3 regions of the Streptomyces sp. NPDC041129 genome follow, and region 1 is predicted to be linked to each of the others. Evidence: riboswitches for the same ligand, from Rfam matches in the RefSeq annotation. Region 1 holds a riboswitch; each other region holds the start of a gene.
The links. A riboswitch is a leader RNA that binds a small molecule or an ion and turns the genes downstream of it on or off. The one in region 1 is predicted to bind cyclic di-AMP.

Region 1 (3,264 bases):
CGACGTCGAGCGCGAGGGCGATCTGCTCGCCGGGCGCGTAGCCGGCTTCCTTGACGGCCTCGAGGATGAGGTCGAGGGCCTCGCGGTTGGAGCCGAGGTTCGGGGCGAAGCCGCCCTCGTCGCCGAGGCCGGTGGACAGGCCCTTGCTCTTCAGGACCTTCTTCAGCGTGTGGTAGACCTCGGTGCCCCAGCGCAGGGCCTCGGAGAAGGACTCCGCGCCGATCGGGGCGATCATGAACTCCTGGATGTCCACGTTGGAGTCGGCGTGCGAGCCGCCGTTCAGGATGTTCATCATCGGCACCGGCAGCAGGTGCGCGTTCGGGCCGCCCAGGTAGCGGAACAGCGGGAGGTCGCTGGCCTCGGAGGCGGCGTGCGCGACGGCGAGGGAGACGCCGAGGATGGCGTTGGCGCCGAGGGAGCCCTTGTTGTCGGTGGCGTCCAGGTCGAACATCGCCTGGTCGATCAGGCGCTGCTCGGTGGCGTCGTAGCCGACCAGCTCCGGGCCGATCTGCTCGATGACGGCGAGGACGGCCTTCTCGACGCCCTTGCCCTGGTAGCGGTTGGGGTCGCCGTCGCGGAGCTCGATGGCCTCGAAGGCACCGGTGGAGGCACCGGACGGAACGGCGGCACGACCCGTGCTGCCGTCGTCGAGGCCGACCTCGACCTCGACCGTGGGGTTGCCTCGGGAGTCCAGGATTTCCCGGGCTACGACGACGTCGATGGACGGCACGAGCATCTCCTTCTTGGATGTGACGCTGGAAGTGCGGGGCGGGGTGCCTTACGGCTCTGCCTTGCGACTAGAGCCTAACCGTCCAAGGGGCGTCGGCCACCGACCGACCGTCCCGTGGACAGGGAGACGGTACCCATTGTTCCTGCCCGGAACAAAGGGGTCCGGGTGAGGTCCCGCGAACGAAGAGGGGAAGGGCCGGGGAAAACACAGCCCCGCCCCGGTGCGTACGGGGGAAAACGCACCGGGGCGGGGAGCCCGTGGGGGACGGGGGGAATGACCCTCACGCGGCCTTCAGCCTGGGGGACGGCCTTGTGAGGGCACTGTGGTTCCGGTCGGAGCCAGGTGTCACTTCAGGTGCAGCTGCTGGCCCGGGTAGATGAGGTCGGCGTCCTCGACGATGTCCTTGTTCAGCTTGAACAGCTTCTGCCAGCCGCCGTCGACCTTGTGCTTCTCGGCGATGGTGCCGAGGGTGTCGCCCTTGACCACCTTGTACTCGCCGTCGCCCTTCTTGACCTTCTTGCCGGTCGGGGTGGTGACGGTCTTCTTCGCGCTCGCGGCCGGGCGCTCGCTGGAGCGGGAGGCGGCCTGCTGGTCGGTGGAGCGGCTGGCGGTGCTACCCGAGGAGGTGCTCTTGGAGGAGCCGCTCGGGGCGGAGCCGTTGTTGGGGGTGCTGGACAGGCCCTTGCCGCACACCGGCCAGGCGCCCTTGCCCTGGGCGGCGAGGACCTTCTCGGCGACGGCTATCTGCTGGGCCTTGGAGGCCTGGTCGGCCTGCCCGGCGTACTGCGTACCGCCGTAGGCGGCCCAGGTGGAGGCGGAGAACTGCAGACCGCCGTAGTAGCCGTTGCCGGTGTTGATGGACCAGTTGCCACCGGACTCGCACTGGGCGACCGCGTCCCACTCGGAGGTGGTGGCGGCGGAGGCGTTGCCGGCCGCCATCAGCGGGGCGGCGACGGCGGCGCCGGTGACACCGGCCAGCGCGATGGCACGGGTGGCCTTGGACGGACGACGGTGCTTGCCCTTGCTGGAGAACAGCATGGATGGATCCCCTCACCGACGCCTGCGAGGTGAGCTGTCGGGTTCGGGCCGGTTGAGTTGCCCGGCCGCGGGCCCGCTTTCGCGGGCCGCGGCTCCACCCCTAGCCGGTTCCAGCGCGACCGCTGGTTCCGGCACTTACCTTGGGTCCCCCGCTCCTGCCTACGGCGCATTACGCGACGACTGTTCCCGGGCGGCCGCTGGCAGGATTCGGCGTTGCGACAGCCGGGGCTCGTGGTGACGAGCGGTCATGACCGTAGACACGCGATCGAGGGAATTTCAAAGACGATCAGGGCTTCTGAGACTCATCCCACACTTTCCCCGAAACGGACATCGACGACCAATACGGGCGTCAACTACCGCTGCTTTTGGCCCGTTTCGCTACCGACTTCCAGGGTCTGACCGGCGGAGATGTGGTTCGGGTCGGCGCCGATGGCCTTCTTGTTCAGGGAGTAGAGCTCGTGCCATCCACCGTCCACGTCAAGGGAGTCGGCGATGGAGGCCAGGGTGTCGCCCTCATGCACGGTGTAGGCGTCCGCCCCGCGGGAGGCGTGCTTGCCCGACGAGGCGGCGCTCTGACCGTTTGTCACGCTTTCGTCCGCACTACCCCCGCGGTGACGTCCGCCACTGCTGAGCGCTCCGGTGTCGACGAGGCTCCAAGAACCGCCGGTCTGCCATGAATTGTCCGAGTCCTCCACAGCGGGTTCCGCGGTCGCGGACTCGCTCCCCTGCGACGTCTCGGCGCTCGGCGATGCGGATTTGTCGGACTTGGGGGCATCCGTGCTCTTGCCCGACCCCTTGGAACCGGCACCCTTGTCCGCACCCGAGGGCGACTTGTCCGCCGAGCCCGAGGAGGAGTCGGGCGACGAGGAGGAATCCGGCAGACCGGACGAGTCGGAATCATCGGTGGAACCGGACGAGTCCGTGGAGCCGGAGGAGTCGCCCGACTCGTCCTGGTCCGCGTCGGACTTCCCGGAGCCCCCGACACCCGTGTCGACGTCCAGGGATCCGGAGTTGGAGGTCAGACCGGAGAGCAGGGCACAGGTGGTCCAGGGCGTGGTGCCCTGGTCGGCGAGGATCTTCTCGGCGACGGCGATCTGCTGCGAGCGGCTGGCCTGGTCGGCGGTGGCGGCGTACTTGGTGCCGCTGTAGGCGTCCCAGTCGTCCTGTGAGATCTGCAGCCCGCCGTAGTACCCGTTGCCCGTGTCGGCGCTCCAGGAGCCGCCGCTCTCGCATTCGGCGACCTTGTCCCAGGTGGTGCCGTCGGCCGCGTTGGCGCTCGCGGCGCCGAGGAGCGGGATGGCGATGGCGGAGCCGGTCACTCCGGCCGCGACGAGAAGAGCCGGAGCCTGACGGGGGCGACGGTGACGACCGTTCCCGGAGAGCATGCGGAAGCCTTTCGTGCGACAGCGGGACCGGCGCGGCGCGTAATGCTCGGGCCGCGCTGATGGGTGAACGTATAGGCATACGATCACTTGTCACAAGTTCATGCCGCACAG
Region 2 (3,264 bases), on a different contig from region 1:
AAGACGGCGACGTCCCCGGCCTTCGCCTCGCCCGCGTCGGTGAGGCGGTCTATCTCGTCGGCGACGAACTGGGCCTCGTCGTGCTCGGTGTCGGCGACGTAGCCGGTGATCCGCGCGCCCTGGCCGGCGTTGGTCCACAGGTTCTTCGGGCGGCGGGACTCGTTGCGCTCGATGACCGCGTTGGCGGCGGACAGGATGGTCTGCGTGGAGCGGTAGTTCTGCTCCAGCAGGATCGTCGTCGCGTCCGGGTAGTCCTCCTCGAACTGGAGGATGTTGCGGATCGTCGCACCCCGGAAGGCGTAGATCGACTGGTCCGCGTCGCCCACCACGCAGAGTTCGGCGGGCGGCAGGTCGAACTCGCCGGGCGGTACGTCCTCGTCGTGCTGCCCGGTGCCCACCAGCTCCCGTACGAGGGCGTACTGGGCGTGGTTGGTGTCCTGGTACTCGTCGACCATGACGTGCCGGAAGCGGCGGCGGTAGTGCTCGGCGACGTCCGGGAAGGCGCGCAGCAGGTTGACCGTCGTCATGATCAGGTCGTCGAAGTCCAGCGCGTTGGCCTCGCGCAGCCGTGACTGGTAGAGCGCGTAGGCCTGGGCGAGGGTCTTCTCGAAGCCGTCGGTGGCCTGGGCGGCGAAGTCCTCCTCGTCGATCAGCTCGTTCTTCAGGTTGCTGATCTTGGCGCTGAAGGACTTCGGCGGGTAGCGCTTGGGGTCGAGGTCGAGGTCGCGGCAGACCAGGGCCATCAGGCGCTTGGAGTCGGCGGCGTCGTAGATCGAGAAGGACGATGTGAAGCCGAGCCTCTTCGACTCGCGCCGCAGGATGCGCACGCACGCGCTGTGGAAGGTCATCACCCACATCGCGCCGGCGCGCGGGCCGACGAGCTGCTCGACCCGCTCCTTCATCTCGCCGGCGGCCTTGTTGGTGAAGGTGATCGCGAGGATCTGGCCCGGGTGCACGTTCCGCGCGGCGAGCAGATGCGCGATGCGGTGGGTGAGCACACGGGTCTTGCCGGAGCCCGCGCCGGCCACGATGAGCAGCGGCGAGCCGGCGTGTACGACCGCGGCGCGCTGGTTGTCGTTCAGCCCCCGCAGCAGCGCGTCCGGGTCGATCACGGGACGCGGGGCGCCGTCGCGGTAGTGGGTGTCCCGGTCCGGCGGCACGTCGAACTTCCCGCCGAACAGATCGTCCGGAAGGGGCTCCGGAGCGTGATCGTCCTCGGGCGGCGGCGGGGGCTCCTCCGCGTGCCCGCGAGGGGCCTGGAGGTCCGCCAGGAAGCTGTCGTCAAAGAGGCTGCTCATCGCTCTACGAGTCTAGGGGGCCGCACCGACAACCGGTCCCGGCACCGGAAAGTCGGAGCCCGTGAGGTCCGCGACAGCACGCCGTGCCGGCGCGTCGGCCATCGCGCGAAGGGGGCTGCCGAACTCCTCACACAGCGAAAGCGCCTTGTCACGCGCGTATGAAACCGGCCCCGGGTCACGGAAATGTATCGGACATATGGCACAGCAACCTTCACAGGAGTCACACGAGTTGGCTAGGTTGCCGTCAGGCCGCACGACCCCCACCGGCGAACCTCGCCGGGCCGCGCGGCCTCCGCCGAGTCCGGTGCCCCCCCTTCGCGGCGGCCGGAGCCGGGGACCCACCGATCCTGGGGTGAATCGGCCGACTCCCGCCCGGGACGACGCCGTAGGGCAACCCTTCCGAACCACCCGCCCGAACCCGACAGCTAACCCGGTAGGCGGCACGTTGGAAGGAGTCGCCACCCTTGGCGTCGCACCGCAAGCCGGGTCCCCCGGGAACCCGCGGGACGGGCATCCGCACCCCCGTCCTGGCCACCGCCGCCCTCACCTCCGTGGCCGTCCTGTCCCAGACGGCCGGGGCCGCTTCGGCCTCCGCCTCCTCCACGGGCGACGGCAGGCCGAGTGTGGAGGAGATCGAGAAGAAGATCGACGAGCTGTACCGCAGGGCGGACCCGGAGGAGGAACCCGCGGCCGTGCAGCGGGCTCGCGCCGAGGCTCCACGCGGGGAGACCGTCCGGCGGCCGGGCCTGTTCACGAAGGCCCGCGAGGGGCTGGCTCCGTTCGCCGCGGCTCCCGAGGCGGCCGGCTCGCTGCTCGCGGAGTACCCGGAGGACCATTTCGCCCAGAGCCGGCTGATGAACCGGCTGGCCTCCCGGGTGAAGGGCGCGGCCGAGCGCGGGAAGGCCCCCAGGGCCCCCGAGGCGCCGGTCACCGCGCCGTACGACGTGAAGGCGGCCAAGGCGGCCGTCCAGCACAAGCTCGCCACCGCGCGCGAGTTGCTGTCCCGGCGGACGGCTCCGGTCCCGGAACCGGCTCCAGCTCCTCCTGCGGTCCCGGCTCCGGCTCCTCCTGCGGTCCCGGCTCCGGACCCCGCTCTCGGCTCGATCCCCGCTCCGGATCCGGCTCTCACCTCGGTCCTGGCTCCGCCTTCGGTCCCGGTCCGTGCCCCGGAGCGGCCGCGGTCCGCGGCGCGGCCGGTGAGCGTGCCGGCCGTCACCCCGCCGGCCCCCGTCACCAAGGCCGAGAAGGCGATCGCCTTCGCCCGCGCCCAGATCGGCAAGCCGTACGTCTCAGGTGCCAGCGGGCCCGGCTCCTACGACTGCTCGGGCCTCACCCAGGCCGCATGGAAGGCCGCCGGCGTGACCCTGCCGCGTGCCGCGCGTGACCAGGCCGCCATGGGCACCGCCGTCCCGCTCGCCGACGCGCGCCCCGGTGATCTGGTCTTCTTCCACAACGACAACAGCCATGTGGGTCTGTGCACGGGCGACGGAACGATGATCCACGCCCCGCGCCCCGGTGCGTACGTGCGCGAGGAGCCGGTCCACCTTGCGGGCGAGTCGGTCGTCCACCGGGTGGTGCGTCCGGCCTGACGGTGCTCTTTTCGGGCCCTGCGCGCGCGTGCCCCGCGGGCGCGGGCGTCGCCGCTCCCTAGCATCGGGCGCATGCCCATGCCCGGCTTCTCTTGTCTGCGTACGTGGTGGGCGGGGCGACCGCCGGCGGCGGGGGCCGCCGTCATGGCGAGCGGCATCGTGTCGGTGGGTCTGCACCTGACCGGTCCCGAGGCGGTGTCGCTGGTCTTCCTGTGGCTGGCCTGCCTCGCCTGGGTGGCGCTCGCCGCCGACTTCGCCGTACGGCTGGTGACGCAGCGGCCGCTGTGGCTGGCCGAGGCGAAGAGCCCGGGCGCGCTCACCGCCGTCGCCGCCACGGCGGTGCTCGGCACCCGGCTCTCGCTGCTCGGTTGGCAGAC
Region 3 (3,264 bases), on a different contig from region 1:
CGCGGGCGCGGTCCGCGCCTTCTACGACCGTCATGTCCGACCCGCGACGGCGACCGCGGTCGTGGTCGGCGACCTCACCGGCATCGATCTGGACGCGCTGCTCGCCGACACCCTGGGCGCCTGGTCCGGCACCCCCGCCGAGCCGCGCCCGGTGCCGCCGGTGACCGCCGACGACACCGGCCGTGTCGTCATCGTCGACCGGCCCGGCGCCGTCCAGACGCAGCTCCTCATCGGCCGGATCGGCCCCGACCGGCACGACCGGGTGTGGCCCGCCCAGGTGCTCGGCACCTACTGCCTCGGCGGCACCCTCACCTCCCGCCTGGACCGCGTGCTGCGCGAGGAGAAGGGCTACACCTACGGCGTGCGCGCCTTCGGTCAGGTCCTGCGGTCCGCCCCGGACGGCACCGGCGCCGCGATGCTCGCCATCAGCGGTTCCGTGGACACCCCCAACACCGGACCGGCGCTCGACGACCTGTGGAAGGTGCTGCGCACCCTCGCGGCGGAGGGCCTCACCGACGCCGAGCGGGACGTCGCCGTGCAGAACCTGGTCGGGGTGGCGCCGCTGAAGTACGAGACCGCGGCGGCCGTCGCGAGCACCCTGGCCGACCAGGTCGAGCAGCACCTGCCCGACGACTTCCAGGCGACGCTGTATCAGCAGCTCGCGGCCACCGGCACCGTGGAGGCCACCGCGGCGGTCGTCAGCGCCTTCCCCGTGGACGGCCTGGTGACGGTCCTCGTCGGTGACGCGGCGCAGATCAAGGAGCCCGTGAAGGCGCTCGGCATCGGCGAAGTCACCGTCGTCACCGCCGAGTAGCGGCCGTACGGCGTCACGCGCGCGTGGGGACCTCGCGGCCGACGGGCCGTCAGGTCCCCATTGCGTGCGCGGTCCTTCCCGAAACGGGGGAGCCGCCCTTGTTCGAATGTCCGAATTGAGGCGGAGGTTGCCTGTCTGCCCTGTGGGATGCGCTACAAAAGACCGGATCCGTTTGGGTGCCGAAGACCGGGCCGCTTAGCGTCGTCCGGGCTGTCCGTCAGGCAGTGCGCCGCGCCCGCGGCACCGGACAGTCATCGCCGAGTCCCCGTACGGCGCGAGCCAGGGGAGCCGGGGACCCATCGCAGTCCCTGGGGTGAATCGGACGCCCGCGCGCGAGCGAGGGGGTCCGTAGGAGACCTTCCTGCTCCGAACCCGTCAGCTAACCCGGTAGGCGAGAGGGAAGGAAAGGACCAGCCACTTCATGGCGTTCATGTGCGCCTCCGGGAAGCACCGCAAGCCCGGCCGCGTCAAGCGCACCACCGCTCAGGCGGCGGGTGTAGCGGCCCTCACCACCACGGGTGTCATCGGCACCCTCGCGGCCTCCCCGGCGCTCGCCGCGGAAAGGCCAGTCGAGCAGACCGGTCTCACGCCGGTGATCAGCGTGAGCGACGAGGTCGCCGAGCAGATCGACGAGCAGGCCGCCGCCCAGACCCAGGCCGCCGAGCGCCAGGCGGCCGAGGAGGCCGCCGCAAAGGCGGCCGCCGCCGAGGCGAAGAGGGAACGCGAGGCCGCGGCGCGCGCCGCCCGTGAGGCCGAGCGCAAGCGCCTGAACGCCTTCGTCGCCCCGATCGTGCACTCGTACGTCTCCACGGCCTACCAGGCCAGCAGCTCCCTGTGGTCCTCCGGCTCGCACACGGGCATCGACTTCCACGCCGCCAGCGGCACCTCCGTGCACGCGGTCGGCGCCGGCACCGTCGTCTCCACCGGCTGGGGCGGGGCGTACGGCAACCAGATCGTGATCCGGATGGCCGACGGCATGTACACCCAGTACGGCCACCTGTCGTCCATCGGCGTCACGGTGGGCCAGAAGGTGATTCCGGGCCAGCAGATCGGCCTCTCCGGCGCGACCGGCAACGTCACCGGCCCGCACCTCCACTTCGAGGCCCGCACGAGCCCCGAGTACGGCTCGGACGTCGACCCCATCGCCTACCTCCGCAAGCACGGCGTGAACGTCTGACCCCTCCCGCGCGGACAACCGAAAGCCCCGGCTCACCGAGCCGGGGCTTTCGCCGTTTTCGAGGGCGTCCGTCAAGCCGTCCGGCCAAAAAGTATGCATGGATTCCGGCTCGCCGTCGGAAATTCCGCTCCCTTGGAATAGAGTCACGGATCAACACGTCCATCGTCGGCGTTTCACGGGGATTAAGGCGGAGGTCGGTCATGCGTATTCCGGCGCACTCGGTGTGCACGGCGATCCGGGACGACATCGTCGCAGGTGTCCATGAGCGCGGCGGCCGGCTCACCGAGGAAGTCCTGGCCCGCCGCTACGGCGTCTCGCGTGTCCCCGTCCGTGAGGCCCTGCGCACCCTGGAGGCGGAGGGCTTCGTGGTGACCCGGCGGCACGCGGGCGCGTGCGTGGCCGAGCCGACCGATCAGGAGGCCGCCGACCTGCTGGAGATGCGCATGCTCCTGGAGCCGCTCGGCGCCTCCCGGGCCGCCCAGCGGCGCACCGAGGCCCATCTGAAGGTGCTGCGCGGCCTCGTCAGGCTGGGCCAGGAGCGGGCCAGGAGGGGCAACAGCGAGGATCTGCGCGCGCTGGGGGGCTGGTTCCACGAGACGCTCGCCCAGGCATCCGGCAGCCCCTCGCTGACATCGATGCTGACCCAGCTCCGGCACAAGATCGCCTGGATGTACGCGGTGGCGGCCCCACCGAGCCCGGTGGACTCCTGGGCCGAGCACGGCGCGATCGTGGACGCGGTGGCCCGCGGCGACGGCGAACGCGCGCGTGCGCTCACGGCTCTGCACACCGAGCGCGCGACGGTCGCGCACCGGTTGCGCTTTTCCGGCGGCGAGGGCCGCCCGGACCGTGTGAGGACTTCGCAACATCCTGTAAACATGTCGGGCCCGCGGCATTAACACGAGGGCCGTATACAAAGAGGGGGGAATTCTGGGGCGGCGTATTTCCGCTGCCCGAATTTCCCGTGCGGCTTTCCCGTGCGACCCATTCGGCCGGTGAAACGGCGGAGCCGTGCCGCCCGGAAAGGGGTGGCACGGCTCCGGTGTTTCTCGTGAGCTCGCGCTCAGACCGTCTCGGGCAGTTCCTCGAGGCCCTCGGCGACCAGCTTGGCCAGACGGTCCAGGGCGATGTCCGCGCCCTCGGCGTCGGAGGCGAGGACGATCTCCTCGCCGCCCTGGGCGCCCAGACCCAGAACGGCCAGCATGGAGGCCGCGTTGACGGGGTTGCCCCCGGCCTTGGCGATCGTCACCGGGACGCCTGTGGCCGTGGCGGCTCG

Region 2: it holds a riboswitch for cyclic di-AMP, as region 1 does, so the genes downstream of both, ACZ6B1_RS09725 (C40 family peptidase) here and ACZ6B1_RS16010 (transglycosylase family protein) in region 1, are expected to answer to the same signal.
Region 3: it holds a riboswitch for cyclic di-AMP, as region 1 does, so the genes downstream of both, ACZ6B1_RS31765 (M23 family metallopeptidase) here and ACZ6B1_RS16010 (transglycosylase family protein) in region 1, are expected to answer to the same signal.

Annotation. Positions count from the first base shown of each region.
Region 1 covers NZ_JBVIYV010000004.1:86,259-89,522, forward strand. Annotated here, with positions in the region: gene eno (phosphopyruvate hydratase) at 1-736, opposite strand, end outside; gene ACZ6B1_RS16010 (transglycosylase family protein) at 1,076-1,768, opposite strand; cyclic di-AMP (ydaO/yuaA leader) riboswitch at 1,773-1,945, opposite strand; gene ACZ6B1_RS16015 (transglycosylase family protein) at 2,122-3,153, opposite strand.
Region 2 covers NZ_JBVIYV010000002.1:322,536-325,799, reverse strand. Annotated here, with positions in the region: gene pcrA (DNA helicase PcrA) at 1-1,298, opposite strand, end outside; cyclic di-AMP (ydaO/yuaA leader) riboswitch at 1,582-1,754, shown strand; gene ACZ6B1_RS09725 (C40 family peptidase) at 1,763-2,887, shown strand; gene ACZ6B1_RS09720 (tellurite resistance/C4-dicarboxylate transporter family protein) at 2,960-3,264, shown strand, end outside.
Region 3 covers NZ_JBVIYV010000013.1:85,193-88,456, reverse strand. Annotated here, with positions in the region: gene ACZ6B1_RS31770 (M16 family metallopeptidase) at 1-814, shown strand, start outside; cyclic di-AMP (ydaO/yuaA leader) riboswitch at 1,060-1,223, shown strand; gene ACZ6B1_RS31765 (M23 family metallopeptidase) at 1,236-1,991, shown strand; gene ACZ6B1_RS31760 (GntR family transcriptional regulator) at 2,192-2,887, shown strand; gene ACZ6B1_RS31755 (HPr family phosphocarrier protein) at 3,052-3,264, opposite strand, start outside.